One region of the Pseudarthrobacter sp. MDT3-1 genome, then DNA from elsewhere that is predicted to be linked to it. Evidence: riboswitches for the same ligand, from Rfam matches in the RefSeq annotation. Region 1 holds a riboswitch; the other holds the start of a gene.
What was found. Region 1 has a riboswitch for S-adenosylmethionine ahead of ACX80X_RS04790 (DUF1737 domain-containing protein). Riboswitches for the same ligand answer to the same signal wherever they lie in the genome.
Positions count from the first base shown of each region.

Region 1 (7,378 bases):
CCCAGGTTGTTGGAGATGTCGATGATCCGCAAGGCGTCCAGCAGCGCAAAGGCGGCTTCCTTGCCGGAGCGGCCACCCGTCGTCGCAAGTTCCAACGTGAGGACGGTGCCGCCGGCCTTCATCTGCTTGGCGGCGAGCTCGTACTGCGGGTGAGATTTCAGCAGCGGGTACTTGACCCAGCTGACGGCCGGCTGCTGTTCGAGCCATTCGGCCAGCCGCAGCGCGGACGCGGAGGAGTGGTTCACGCGCAGCGCCATCGTTTCGAGGCCCTTGGTGAGCACCCAGGCGTTGAACGCGGAGAGGGCCGGGCCGGTGTGCCGCATGAGCTGCTTGACCGGGCCGTCGATGAACTCCTTGGTGCCCAGGATGGCGCCGCCCAGGACACGTCCCTGGCCGTCGATGTGCTTTGTGCCGGAGTACACAATCACGTCCGCACCCAGCTGGCCGCAGCGCTGCAGCAGGGGAGTGGCAAAGACATTGTCGACGACGACGGTGGCCCCGGCGGCGTGTGCCAGCTCGCTGACCGCGGCGATGTCCACGATTTCCTGCATCGGGTTGGAGGGCGACTCGAAGAACACGGCCGTGGTGGGCTCCGACAGCGCGACGCGCCATTGCTCAAGATCCGGGCCGTCAACAAACACGGTTTCCACGCCCCAGCGCGGCAGGATCTCGTTCAGGATCACAAAGCAGGACCCGAACAGGGAGCGCGCGGCAACCACGCGGTCCCCGGCCGCCAACAGGGCGCCCAGGGCTGTGAACACCGCTGACATGCCCGACGCCGTCGCAAAGCACGCTTCGGTGCCTTCGAGCAGGCGGAGGCGTTCCTGGAATGTGGCTACGGACGGGTTGCCGTACCGGGAGTAGACGAAGCGTTCGTCCTCGCCGGTGAAGGCGCGCTCGGCGGCGGCAGCGGACTCGTAGACGAAGCCCGAGTTCAGGAAGACCGGCTCGGTGGTCTCCTGGAAGTTGGTGCGGTCCAGCCCGCCGCGCACCGCCTGCGTCTCGGCGCTCCAGCTGGCGGCGTCTGGGTTGAAGGTCACTTGGCTATTCCCAGATTGGTGGGCAGGCCGCGGTTCTTCCAGCCGTTGACGGTGCGCTCGCCGTAGCGGTCCGGCTCGCCCTCGAAACCCTCCAGGACGTTGTAGGAGGTGAAACCGGCCTGCGTCGCGGCGATGGCGGCGGCGATGGAGCGCTGGCCCGAGCGGCAGAGGAACACCAGTTCAGTGCCGTCGTCCACCGGGGCCTGCTGCGTCAGGTCGGTGATGAAATCCCGGTTCGGGATGCCACCCGGGAACGTCCACGGGATGAACAGGGGATCGTTGTCCGTGGCCTTCGTGTCCGGGATGCCGATGTGGGCCCATTCACCTTCGGTCCGGACATCCACCAGAATGGCGCCCTGTTCGAGTTTGGCCCAGGCCTGCTGCGGGGTGAGGTCTCCGGCGTAGCTCATGCGTGGCCCTCGCCGTCGAAATCGAGGTCATCCACGGCGGAGGCGACGGCGGCATCAGCGGTGGCGATGGCCGACGGGAGGATGAGTGCCTGCGCAACAATCACAACGCCGCCGTTGGACGTCGCGGCCGGGCTGCCGTGCAGGACATACCCTTCGGCCAGGGCAGTGGAAATCCGTTCACAGAAAGACCTGTCATCCGGCCCGGTGACAAGCCGGTACGACAGTTTCTCTTCGGGGGCGGGGGCGGGGGCGGGGGCAGGGGCGGGTGCGTCAGACACGACGGAACTCCTTCTTTCACGCTTGCAGCTCGAATGGGTCGATATGCCGAGTATTCACCTGAGGCACCCCGCCGCGAAAGGGAGGGTTGCCGACCGGCCAGTCAGGGCTTGGCGCCGGTTCTCATTACTCCCCAAAAACGTAACATCCGGCCCGCCCGGCCGCACCGCCGCCGACGTCATGTTCCGTAACCATCGCGTGCTTCCGTGACCCCGCCGTGCTTCCGTAACGCCGGCGCCGACGGGACAATCGGGTCATGGGGAACATTCGAGGGCGTTCTTTGACGGGCGCCTGGGCGCGCGTTTTGGCCGTGACGCTGTGCGCCGTGCCGGTGCTGGTGGGGGTGACAAGCTGCCGGAGCATTTTCGCGCCGGCGCCCTGCATGCCGCCGGAGTTTTCCGTCTCGCCTGCCGCCGCCAAACCCGGCGACCAGATCACCGTCAGCGCCCCGGATACCACTTGCGATGCCCGCTACGGCACCGACGCGCAGGTCCAGGTGACGGTCAAGGATGCGACCGGCACCGCGGTGCTGGAAGAGCTCGCTCCCATGTCCGACGACGGCGGCTTCACTTTCGTGTTCACCGTCCCGGCTGGCGTGGCTCCCGGGAAGGCCGGGGTCACCGCTTACCCGTACAACCTGGACTGGTGCGACGACACAGGGGTGAACAACCGGGCGGCTCAGGGGCCGGCGGAACTTGTCCGGGTTTCGTGCGCGGAACGCCTGGTGCCGCTGGTGATCCTTGGACCCGGAGCCTGACCCTGGCGTCAGGCTTTGAGGATCAGGGCGTCGCCCTGGCCGCCGCCGCCGCACAACGCAACCACGCCTGTCCCGCCGCCGCGCCGGTTCAGCGCGAGTGCCTGATGCAGGACCAGGCGGGCCCCCGAGGCGCCCACCGGGTGGCCCAGGGCGATGGCGCCGCCGTCGGTGTTGATCCTGTCCGCGTCGATCCCCAGGTCCGTGGCGGACTGCAGCACCACTGAGGCGAAGGCTTCGTTGATCTCAATGAGGTCCACGTCGTCAATGGTCATCCCTTCGAGTTTCAGCGCCCGCTCAATGGCGCGGGACGGCTGGGAATGCAAGGATCCATCCGGTCCGGCGGTCTGGCCGTGGCTGCCGATTTCCGCGATCCAGCTCAGGCCGGCCGCTTCCGCTGCTGCCTTGCTGGCCACTACCACTGCGGCGGCGCCGTCTGACAGCGGGGAGGCAGAACCGGCGGTGATGGTGGCCGCCGGATCCTTGGAGAAGGCGGGCTTCAGTGCCGCCAGCGTCTCGATGGTGGTGCCGGCGCGGATGCCTTCGTCGGCATCAATCACGACGGCGGGTCCCCGGCGCTGCGGGACCTCCACCGGAGCGATCTCCTCAGCCAGGATGCCGGCCGCCCGGGCGGCCTCCGCCCGCTGGTGCGAAAGGGCGGCGACGGCGTCCTGGTCCTCGCGGCTGATGCCCAGGCGGGCGTTCCCGGCGTCCGTGGCGGAGCCCATCAGTTCGCCTGAGACGGGGTCCTGCAGGCCGTCAAAGTTCAGTGAATCCAGCAGCGGCGCATCGCCGATGGCCACGCCGCCGCGGAGCCGGGGCAGCAGGTGCGGGGCGTTGGTCATGGATTCCTGGCCCGCCGCCACGATGAAATCAGCCTCGCCGGCGCGGATCATCCGGGCGGCATCGATCACCGCGGTGAGGCCGGACAGGCACAGTTTGTTGATGGTTACGGTGGGCACGTCCCAGCCGATGCCCGCGGCGAGGCTGGCCTGCCGGGCGGGTCCCTGGCCAGCGCCCGCCTGGATAACCTGGCCTACGATGACGGCCTGGATCTGTTCCGGCGCCACCCCGGACCGTTCCAGAGCGTTCCGGATGGCGTGGGCACCCAGTTCGCTGGAGGTGAGCCCGGAGAGGCTGCCGCGGAACTTGCCGAAGGGGGTCCGTGCGCCGCCCAGGATGACGGGGATGTGAGCGTCGTTGCTCATGGTCTGCCTTTCGGTTGCGGATTCAGGAGTGCTTGGGGCCAGCTTAGGCGAACCGTGAGGGCCGGTGAGGTGGCGCAGGCGCTGTGGATTCGGCCGCGATCGCGTCAGCCGTGGAGGAGCAGTTGGTGGAGTAGGTGGTCCTGCCAGCGGCCGGCGATCTTCAGGTACTGCGGCGCCACGCCGATTTCCCGAAACTCGGCGCGTTTGAGGATCTTGCGTGAGCGCTCATTGTCGAGCAGCGTTGCCGCCTGGACCCGGTGGAGGCCCAGTTCTGTCCGGGCATGGTCAGTGGCGAAGCGGACCGCCGCAGATCCGATGCCCCGCCGGTTGAGGGTGGAATCAACCCAGTACCCGAGGTTGGCGTTGAGGAACGGCCCGCGGACGATGCCGGTGAGGGTGACGGCGCCGACGATGCAAGCGGGATCGTTGTGGTCCACCAGCACCCACGGAACTTCCTGGCCCACGGAATGCTGGGCGAGCTTGGCCCGGATGATGTCCAGTTGATGCCTGGGAGCGAAGAAGGCTTCGTCCCGCTCCGGTTCCCAAGCCTCGAGGTGCTGGCGGTTCCGTAGGTAGGCCTCGCTCAGGCCGGCTGCGTCACTCCGCCGCAGCAGCCGGATCCGGACCCCCGGGACGAGAAAGGCCGGGGCATCGCTAAGCAAGAACTCTCCCGCGCTATTCGAAGGAAGCACGACGGCGGTCCGACAACCGGGTGTTCCAGACGTCCGGTTTGGTGACCTGGAAGCGGCGGCCGGTCAGTGCAAGTGGGGTTAGCCGGATGTAGTAATTCTTGGGTCCAGACTGCCAGGGCTCCAGATGCAGGGCGTCGACGGCGTCCTTGTCAGCCTGGGCCTCGATCACTTCGGTGTCTCCGCGCGCCACCACACTCCAGGCCACCTCCGTGCGGGGATCGTATCCATCGATCTCCAGCGCCGCGGGACGGTCCGCCTGGGCGCCCCACAGTTTGGAGCCACCGGCGCTGCGGAAGACGATGCTCCTGCGGTCCAGGACGTAGTTGACCGGAAAGATCTCCGGATGGCCGTCCACTACAAGGGCCAGCCGCCCCAGGGTGTCGTCGGCCAGTAATTCCCAGCATTCGTCAAATGTCAATTTGTTGATCGGCTGCGCGTAAGAGTTCATGCACCAAACCATACGGACCTATGCGACGGACCAACAGGGCAGTGCCACCGTAATCCCCGGCCCGGGCCTCGGTAGTTCAACTTAGGGCAGCTCAATATGCTCCCTGAGGGCGTCCAGGACCGGAAGCTGGCCCTTGACCAGCTTGCTGCGGGCCTCGGATTCCGTCACCCACCGGGCATCGTCCACCTCGGGAAAGTCCTGGATGATGCCGGATCCTTTGGGCCACTCCAGCGGGAACGTGTTGCTCACAATCCTTTCGGGCTGGAAGTCAGACTCCGCGGCGAACACCGTGATGATCTTTCCCGACGGTTGCCTGAACGCGCCCAGCTCGAAGTAGGCAACAGCTGGCGGCGGCGTGCCGATTTCTTCGGCAAACTCGCGCAGCGCGGCCAGCAGGGGTTCCTCGTCGGGAAGGTACTCGCCCTTGGGAACCGACCAGGACTGGGTTTGTTTGCGGGCCCAGAACGGTCCCCCCATGTGCGCTATCCACACTTCCAGCCCGTCTGCTCCCTGCCGGTACAGCAGGATCCCTGCACTGAGAACCACCATGGCTTGAGGCCTCCCTGCTGAACTTCGGAAAACTACGGGATCCGGGAAACTGCTGAATCCCGGAACCTACTGGATCGCGGCAAACAATGCGTTGAGTTCGGCCGTCAGTTGCTTCTGCACCGCAGGCGTCCCGATTTCTTTGCCGTCGATGTGGTTCACCGGCGCGAGCAGCCTGATGCTGGAAATCAGCCACACGGCGTCGGCGTCCAGCAGGTCCCGAGGCTCCAGCGGCCCGTAGCCGAGCTCCCAGCCGGCTGCCTTGGCCGCCGCAAAAAGTGCACCCTGGGAGGTCCCGGGGAGGATCCCGCTGTCCAGCTGCGGGGTGATGAGGCGGCGCACCGTGCGGGAGGTGCCGGCGCCGTCGTCGGAGGTTTCCAGATGTGCCAGCAGCACCGTGGACGTGGGGCCCTCCAGGACCCGGCCGTCGGAGGAGGTGAAGATGACGTCGTCGGCGCCCTGTTTGTGGGCGTACCGCAGGGCGGCCATGTTCGTGGCATAGGACAGGGTCTTGGCGCCGAGCAGCAGCCACGGGGCACGCTCAGCCACATCGCTGTTGTAGCCGCGGTCCAGGAGGATGACGTCGATACCGGTTTCGCGCTGGCGGCGTCCGAGGGCGCCTACCGGGGAGACCTGAACCCAGCACGTGGGGGACTCTGCCCCTTCCGGGCCGCGGGTGACCACGAGTTTGACCACCAGCTCGTCCTCGGCGGGCGACGGCGCGGGGTGCTGCGTGTGGTGCGCCGCGAGGCCCGTGGCGATCGCCGCCCGCCACGCATCCTGCGCCGGGATCACCAGGTCCAGGGCGGCCGCGGACCCGCCGAGCCGGTCCAGATGCGCCTGCAGCTTCCGCACCGCGCCGCCCACCGCAAGCATCGATTCGAAGACGCCGTCTCCCCGGGTGGCGCCCTGGTCCGTTGCCATCAGCTGGGGCTGCGAAGCGTCGGCCAGCCGGCCGTCCGGGAACGCGGGGTCAAGGAAAACGAGCACCACGGGCGCAGGAGAAGTCATGGCTCCAGCTTAGTAGGGCCGGCCGCGGCTAAGCTGTGGTCATTGCCCCGCCGGAACCGGTCCGCGGGTGCGCGCAATCCGGGGGTAGTCCAGTGCTGTGGCCAGTTTCGCTTGTCGGTACCGCGCCGATGTGGGTGGTGGTGGTGCTCAGCATTGCGGACCTGGTCATCCGGGTTCTGGCCATCGGTATTATCCCCGGCAACAGGCGCCCCACCACGGCCATGGCCTGGCTGCTGGGCATCTTCTTTGTGCCGTTCCTGGGCCTGGTCCTTTTCCTGCTGTTCGGAAACTTCAAGCTCTCCAGCCGCCGCCGCCAGCAGCAGGAGACCATCAATACCCGGGTGCGGTCCGGCATCTCGGCGCTCGCCGACGTCGTCAGTGAATACACAGGGCCCGAATGGGTGAAGTCCGCCGGGGAACTGAACCGGCGGCTCGGCTCCCTCCCCATGGTGGATGGCAATTCAGTGGACCTCATTCCCGGCTATCCGGACTCGATCCTGGCCATGACCCAGGCCGTGCGCAATGCCAAGACGTTCGTCAACGCCGAGTTCTACATCATGAGCACGGACCATATCACCGATGACCTGCTGACCGCCCTGGAGGAGGCCGCCGAGCGGGGCGTGGAAGTGCGCGTGCTGTTTGACCACATCGGCACGCTCCGCGTCAAGGGTTACCGCGACCTGCTCCAACGGCTGCGGGCGGGAAAGATCCAGTGGAAGCGTATGCTCCCGGTGCTGCCCATCCACGGCCAATGGCGCCGCCCGGACCTTCGGAACCACCGCAAAATCATGGTGGTCGACGGCGAACTCGCCTTCACGGGCTCGCAGAACCTGATCGAGCCCTCCTACAACAACCCCAAACACCGTAAGGCCGGCCGCGAATGGGTGGAGCTGATGGCGTGCCTGCGCGGACCGATCGTCACCACGCTCAACGTGGTGTTCGCCACGGACTGGCTGAGCGAAACGGACGAGTCCCTGGAACACCAGCTGCAGC
Region 1 covers NZ_JBTNDX010000004.1:172,469-179,846, reverse strand. Annotated here, with positions in the region: gene ACX80X_RS04800 (O-succinylhomoserine sulfhydrylase) at 1-1,040, opposite strand, end outside; gene ACX80X_RS04795 (rhodanese-like domain-containing protein) at 1,037-1,450, opposite strand; gene ACX80X_RS04790 (DUF1737 domain-containing protein) at 1,447-1,728, opposite strand; SAM riboswitch class IV at 1,742-1,857, opposite strand; gene ACX80X_RS04785 (hypothetical protein) at 1,983-2,483, shown strand; gene ACX80X_RS04780 (acetyl-CoA C-acetyltransferase) at 2,492-3,688, opposite strand; gene ACX80X_RS04775 (GNAT family N-acetyltransferase) at 3,793-4,350, opposite strand; gene ACX80X_RS04770 (pyridoxamine 5'-phosphate oxidase family protein) at 4,364-4,828, opposite strand; gene ACX80X_RS04765 (NUDIX domain-containing protein) at 4,910-5,377, opposite strand; gene ACX80X_RS04760 (aminodeoxychorismate lyase) at 5,444-6,385, opposite strand; gene cls (cardiolipin synthase) at 6,514-7,378, shown strand, end outside.

Region 2 (7,378 bases), on a different contig from region 1:
ATAGGGCACCGATGCCGCCGGCCAGCACGTACACGGGCGGGAAAGCCCGGGTCCGGACGGCTGGCAGGATCCTGGCCAGGCCGGCGCGGCCGGATCAGGGAGATCAGGACATCACCACCAGGTCGGTGCTGAAACCCACCACGGCCGAGGCGATGCCGTCGTTGAGCCGGACGCCGAGGGCCCCGTTGATCCGGCCCTGGACGGGAATGGCCAGTCCCGCGCCGACGGCCAGCGGGAGCCCCGCGAAGCGCGGCAGCCGTGGGGTGTGGGTCATTGAATTCACCTTACGTCAGGCATTATTGCTTGTATGAGCAACCAGGACATTCAAGAGATCCCCATCCGCGACAGCATGATCCGTCTTGGCCAGCTCCTGAAGCTCGCCAGCCTGGTGGAGGACGGCGTGGAAGCCGCCGAGCTGATCAAAAATGGACTCGTCAAGGTCAACGGCGAGATCGAGGACCGCCGCGGACGCCAGCTGCACAACGGCGACACCGTCACCGTCAACGGGCAGACCGTGCAGGTTGTGGCACCGGAAGCCTGATTAACAGGCCTGGCCCAGCCCCAGACGGTGAGGACAGCGTAAGCGGCCGGCGGCACTGTGCCACCGGCCGCCGTCGTACGTTTATTTGTTCAGCACCTCGTGCGTCAGGAACTCGGAGACGTGCCCGATTTCCTGCTGGTTGATGCCGTGCCACATGCCCGTGTATAGGACCTTGGTGAGCTTGACGTGCCCGCGCACCCAGCCCATGGTGTACTCGATCTTGTCGGGCGTGATCACGGGGTCCTGCTGGTCGCGGCCCCAGAAGAGCGGCACTGTACCGTCCAGTTCGCCATCCTTGAACGTGGGGTCCCCGTCCGCGTTGACCACAAAACCGGAAAGCCCGACGACGGCGGCGTAGTCAGCGGGGCGCTGCCGGAGCAGCGTGGTGGCCATCGCCATTCCCATGGAAAAGCCGAGCAGCGTCACCGTCGGGTGGTCGGCCTTGACGGTGTCAATCCAGTCCTGCACGTAACCGGCGCCAGCTTTGACGGCGTCGAGCGTGTATTCGATGGAGGCCGTCAGGGGGAACCACATAAACCCGGGGCCCGTAGCCAGGGGCGCCCGGAGCGAAGCAACTACAAAGTCTTCGGGAAGCATATCCGCCAGGCTAAGCAAGTCCTGTTCGTTGGCGCCGTAGCCGTGGAGCAGCACCAGCAGCGGCTTTCCGGTGCGCTGGTCCTCCGGCCGGGACCACAGAACAACGGGGGCGGGAAATACTTGGGCGTCAGTCATGGTTCCATTCTTACAGTTACCCGGCGGTAACTACCTACGGTGGCGTAGCTTGTGAGCAAGGAGGCAGGATAGGACCGTGAATGACACAAAAGCCATGCAGAGCCCGCCCAGGGCCACGGAAGCCCACCCCTGGAGCCGCTATGTGGCGATGGGAGATTCGTTCACCGAGGGCATCGGCGACCCGGACCCCACAAGCCCCGGCGGCTTCCGCGGCTGGGCGGACCGCGTGGCCGAGGAACTGGGCAGGGGCCAGGCGGACTTCGCCTATGCCAACCTGGCCGTCCGCGGCCGGCTGCTGCAGCAGATCGTGGACCAACAGCTCGCTCCGTGCCTGGCGCTTAAGCCGGACCTGATAACCCTTTCCGCCGGCGGCAACGATCTCATCAGGCCGGGCGGCGACCCCGACGCCCTCGCCGAAAAACTTGATTCAGTGGTCCAGATCCTGGCCATGGGCGGCGCCACGGTGGTGCTGTTCAACGGTCCGGATACCGGATCCTCGGTCCTGGGACGGATCCGCAGCAAGGTGGCCATCTACAACGAGAACCTCCGCACAGTGGCCGCCCGCCATGACGCCATCATCGCCGACATGTGGTCGCTCAAGCAGCTGAACGATCCGCAGATGTGGGACGAAGACCGCCTGCATTTTTCGCCGCTGGGACACCACACCATCGCCGCCATGGTGCTGGAATCGCTCAACGTGGACCACACGCTCGAGCCTCTCCGGCCCAAGCCCCTGCCCACCCGCACGTGGCGGACAGCCCGCTCCGAGGACCTGGTGTGGGCCCGCGAGTACTTTGTCCCGTGGGTGGTGCGGCGGCTGCGCCACCGCTCCTCCGGCGACGGAATCACCGCAAAACGCCCGACGCCGGGACCCGTGTTCGGCCCGGGCGTTCCGTTGGGTTCCGGCGAGGGGCCGCTGGGCACCATCGACGCCCGGCGCTAGCGGCGGCCCGGCGTGACCGGCGGCCCGGCGTGACCCCGGGACAGCTCCCCCGGACGGGCATGAATCCGGATGAGGTAGTGCGGCGGCGGCTTCACGCCCAACGGCTGCGCGGGCCCGGCCTGGGCGCCCCGGAGGACGCCGTCCGGCACTCGCTGGCTGTCCAGACGCAGGAGTTTCCTTACGCCCGCTGGAGCCTGGCGCAAAGGACCGGCAGTCTTGGACCTGCCGTTGGGGCCCCGTCTCACCGGGTTGCTGCCACCTCGACTTCGGTGGCCACAGCCGCGGAGGTGGAGGAGGCGGTGTCCGACGGGCGCATCCTGCGCACCCATATCCTGCGGCCCACCTGGCATTTTGTGCACCGCGAGGACCTTCGCTGGCTGACGGCCTTGTCCGCGCCGCGGCTTCACCAGGGCAACGCGGGCATGTCCCGGCAGACCGGGATTGATGCCGCCGCCGCTGACCGGAGCGGACAGGTCCTGGCCGAAGCCGTCCGGGGCGGCTCACACCTGACCCGCGAACAGCTGGCCTCGCGGCTGCAGGACGAAGGGTTCGCGGCCACCGGCTTCCAGCTGGCCTACCTGATCATGCACGCCGAGATCAGCGGAATCCTGACCAGCGGGTCGCCAGTGCGCAGCCGGGGCGGGTCCCTGAAGCAGACCTACGCCCTTTTTGACGAGCGTGTACCTGCCGGCCCGCCCGGGCCTCCCACCCGGGCCGAAGCGCTCAGCGAGCTCGTCCGGCGCTACTTCACCAGCCGCGGTCCGGCCACCGTCAAGGACTGCGCCGATTGGTCCGGGCTCACCATGGCCGACGTGCGCCTCGGCCTCCAACAGACCCTGGCGGCTGCTCCCGAAACGCTGGCAACGTTGGTGATTGACGGCGTCGAGCATTATTTCGACGCCGGCGCGGAGGGCGGTTCGGAGGCCGGCAACGCCACGGCCGCGGCAGGACCGCGGATCGACCTGATCCAGTGCTACGACGAATACGTGATGGGCTATTCAGCAACGCGGCACTATCTGGGCGGCAGCGCTCCGGCGTTCCCGGTCGCCGGGGATCCGATGCATGTGGTGCTGCTGGACGGGCGGATGGCCGGCTGCTGGCGGCACACCATGTTCTCCGGCCGCTGTGAGCTGGATATCCGGCTGTCCGCTGCCGCGGACCGGGCCACGGAAGATGCCGTGCAGGACGCCGTGGACCGGTACGGGGCCTTCCTGGGGATCCCGGCCGCGCGTGTGGGCTCCGGGGTTAAGCTGGAAGGACACATATGAGAGGCGCTACACCGTGAACAGCTTGTTTTTCTGGATCATCATTCTGTCGTTCGTGATACCGATGGCGATGCGGATGTACCGGAAATCCGTGAACAAACGGAACCAGGAGCAGAGCTTTTCCGGCCGCTACCCCGAGCAGTTTCCAGGCGGCGGGCAGTACCCGGGCAGCGATCAGTACCCGGGGCCGCAGAACAAGCAGCCCCGTGACGGCTACACGCAGCAGGATTACATGAGTGGCGGCTTCCGGCAGATCATGAGCCCGCAGCCCCTGCCGCCGAGCCAGCCGTTGCCGCCCATGCAGCCGATTCCTTCTGCGGATCAGCAGTTCCCGCCGTACGGCCAGCCGCAACCCAACGGCCAGCCGGTGCCGGAGCAGCGCGCGGAAGCACCGCAGCAGCCTGCCGCCCCCGGCATTCCCCTGCCGCCGTCGGGCCCGCAGGGATACCGTGCCCGCAAGCTGGCCGAACTCGACCAGCAGTACAGCAACGGCGAGCTGGCCATGGAGGACTACATGAAGCGCCGCTCCGACATCATGAACGGCTGATCGCTTAGTCAGCGCGAAAGGACACTTGAGGCCCTGATTCCAGGGCCTCAAGTGTCCTCTCGCGTTTAAGGGCAGGGGCTCAAGTGTCCCCTGGCGCTTAGATCAGGAACGTGTCTCGGAGCTGGACGCCGAGCTGGCCGATCTCGGTCAGGAAGCCGTCGTGGCCGATCGGGGCCTCAATAACGTGCACGTCCACGTCGCCGGGGAGCGCGTCAGCCAGTTCACGGGACTGGGACGGGAAGTACAGCCGGTCGCTGTCCACCGCAGCCACGAAGAACCTGGCAGTGGCCCGGCCCAAGGCCTCGTTCAGCGAGCCCCGCCCGCGGCAGACGTCGTGGCTCATCAGGGCGTCGGTGATGGCGATGTAGCTGTTGGCATCAAAGCGCCGCACCAGCTTTTTGCCCTGGTGGTCCAGGTAGCTTTCCACCTGGTAGCGGCCCCGCTCCCCCAGCGCTGCCGCCTGGAACGGCGATTCGGGGTGCTGGGCCGACCGGCCGAAGCGGCCATGGAATTCCTCGGCGGAGCGGTAGGTGATGTGCGCGATGCGCCGTGCCAGGGCCAGTCCGTCCTCCGGCAGCGGACCGCCGTAGTAGTCGCCGTTGTTAAAATTGCTGTCCTGGCGGATGGCGAGCGTCTGCGCCTGGGCGAATGCGATCTGTTCGGCGGTGCTGGCGGCACCGATCGAGATAACGGCGCACCGCTGAACCCGTTCCGGATAGGTGACCGCCCATTCCAGGGCCCGCGCGCCGCCCATGGAACCGCCCAGCACGGCGTACCAGCTCGGGATTCCCAGCTGGTCAGCCAGCCTGGCCTCGGCCGCGGTGGTGTCCCGCAGCGTTACCAACGGAAAGCGGGACCCCCACGGCTTGCCGTCCGGGGCATCCGAGGACGGCCCAGTGGAGCCGTAGCAGCCGCCCACGATGTTGATGGAGACCACAAAGAACCGGTCCGTGTCCACCGGCGCACCCGGCCCGGCCAGCTGTTCCCACCAGCCGGGCTCGTCGCTGTCGCCGCGCGTCACGTGTGTGCTTCCGGTCAGGGCGTGCTCAATCAGGACGGCGTTGGAGCCGTCCGCGTTGAGGGTTCCCCACGTTTCATAGCCGAGGGTGACTTCCGGGAGGTATCCGCCGGCTTCGAGCTCGAGTCCGCCAATACTGGCGTAACGGACCACACCGTTCCCGGGTTCTGCGGTACGGGAAATCGTAATCGTCATGGAAGGACCTTTTCTACGCGCTTGCCCACCGTCAATTGACCGGCAGGCCAGGTCCTCACCCGGGGCACCCCGCCGCAAAAGAGGGTTGCCGGCCAGCAAGCCGGGGCTGTCGCTGGCACTCATGACCTGCTTCGAGTGTACGAACAGCCCCGGTCTATTGCTAAGCGTGTGACTGGTTGTGACTTCGCGGGAGCCCTACTGCGGCTGGCCTGCCGCGTCTTTGTTGGGCTCCGCCGCACCCTTGGCCGCCCGGAAATGTCCACTCCTGACGCATCAGGATTCCGGTAAGGCTACCCTTAGCTGAGAGCCGGATCACAAAGTGCCAAGATGATGGCATGCGCATGGATCACGTCTCTTACGCCTGTGAACAAGATGGCCTCGTTGCCACCACCGAACGTATCTCGTCCGCCCTTGGCGTTGAAGCCGTGAAGGGTGGCGTGCACCCCCGGTTTGGAACCCGGAACATGATTATTCCCCTCGCGGGCCATAAATACCTGGAAGTCGTGGAGGTCCTGAACCACCCGGCATCGGACAAGGCTCCCTTCGGGCAGGCTGTCCGGGCCCGATCCGAAGCCGGCGGCGGCTGGATGGGCTGGTGCGTCGAAGTGGACGACCTCGCTCCGTTCGAAGACCGCCTGGGCCGTGCCGCCGTCAACGGCAACCGCAAGTTCCCGGACGGCCGCGAGCTGGTCTGGAAGCAGATCGGCATCCTGGGCCTGATCGCGGACCCTCAGGTCCCGTACATGCTCAAGTGGGAGGGTGACCCCGCCTTGCACCCGTCCAACGCCTATGAGAGCAACGTCAAGATGAGCTGCCTGACCATAGCCGGTTCCGCCGAACGCGTGACGGAATGGCTGGGCGAGCCCGTCGAGAAGCCGCTGGAGGATGTGGCCGTTGACTGGGTGGCTCCGCATGGAACCCCGGGCATCCTGTCAGTAACCTTCGAAACCGCTACCGGAGCAGTCACCATCTGATTGCACGTTCAATAGCTTCGGCCGCCATCAGCGGGTGCCAATGATGCCACCCACCGATGGCGGCCGAATCCTTTTAAGCTGGACCTGAGCCGGACAAACCCCCTTAGCCCAGGCCCACAGCCCTGCCAAAGAGGCTGAAGCCAACGAAGGCAACGATGTCCAGCAGCGCGTGTGCGATAACCAGCGGCATCACCCGTTTGGTCTTTGTGTAGAGCCAGGCGAAGACCACACCCATCACTGCGTTGCCGATGAACGGCCCGAAGCCTTGATAAAGGTGGTAGCTGCCGCGGAGCATCGAGCTAGTGAAGATGGCCAGGGGCATGCTCCAGCCGAACTTGCCGAAGCGGTCCAGGAGGTAACCCACCACAATGACTTCTTCCACGATGGCGTGCCGCAGCGCGGACAGGATCAGGACGGGAACCGTCCACCAGTATGAGTCGAGCGCGCTGGGGATGATGGCGGTGGTGATCCCCAGGGCACGTCCCGCTGCGTAGAGGCCCAGCGACGGGATCCCGATCAGCGCCGCGAGGCCAAAGCCCTGCAGCAGGTCACGGCCCGGCCGGGCGAAGTTGAACCCCAGCTTCCGGAAGGCGGACCAGCCTTGGGGGCTCACTCCGGCGCCGGATTGCCGCTGGTCCGTAAGGAAGTAGATGACCAGCAGCACGGGCACGAGGGCGAAAATGATGTCCAGCAGCTGGTAGGTGAGATCGAAGTATTCGCGGGGGCTCTGTGACCGGTTCAGCGTGGACGTGCCTTCGGCCAGCGGTGCACGCGTCATCTTGTCCAGCAGCTGCACCACCGAGTAGACGGCGGACTGCCCCAGGGACAGACCCAGCACAATCCAGACTTCAATCCGCAGCCGACGGCGGGAGGGAACCAACATGGTTCCATCTTGCCTTTAGTTTCTGGTTCTTCGCTGATTCGGGGGTGGCCAGCTCGCCGGGGCTGACCAAAGTGAGAGAGCGTCCGCCGAAAACGCACCAAAAGTGAGAGAGCATCCTCGGGGCGGCACCTATGCTTGGGGCTTATGAGCGCGCCAGGGAAAATCTTCATGATCCGGCACGGCCAGTCCGCGGCCAATGTCGATACGTCCATCTACAACAGGGTCCCGGACTACCGGATTCCGTTGACTCCCCTGGGCCTGGCGCAGGCCACGGCGGCCG
Region 2 covers NZ_JBTNDX010000001.1:154,557-161,934, forward strand. Annotated here, with positions in the region: partial or broken gene ACX80X_RS00760 (DMT family transporter) at 1-274, opposite strand, end outside; gene ACX80X_RS00765 (RNA-binding S4 domain-containing protein) at 308-541, shown strand; gene ACX80X_RS00770 (alpha/beta hydrolase) at 623-1,273, opposite strand; gene ACX80X_RS00775 (SGNH/GDSL hydrolase family protein) at 1,368-2,216, shown strand; gene ACX80X_RS00780 (winged helix DNA-binding domain-containing protein) at 2,276-3,484, shown strand; gene ACX80X_RS00785 (hypothetical protein) at 3,498-4,028, shown strand; gene metX (homoserine O-acetyltransferase MetX) at 4,126-5,241, opposite strand; SAM riboswitch class IV at 5,254-5,368, opposite strand; gene ACX80X_RS00795 (VOC family protein) at 5,577-6,215, shown strand; gene ACX80X_RS00800 (CPBP family intramembrane glutamic endopeptidase) at 6,319-7,098, opposite strand; gene ACX80X_RS00805 (histidine phosphatase family protein) at 7,243-7,378, shown strand, end outside.
Region 2: it holds a riboswitch for S-adenosylmethionine, as region 1 does, so the genes downstream of both, metX (homoserine O-acetyltransferase MetX) here and ACX80X_RS04790 (DUF1737 domain-containing protein) in region 1, are expected to answer to the same signal.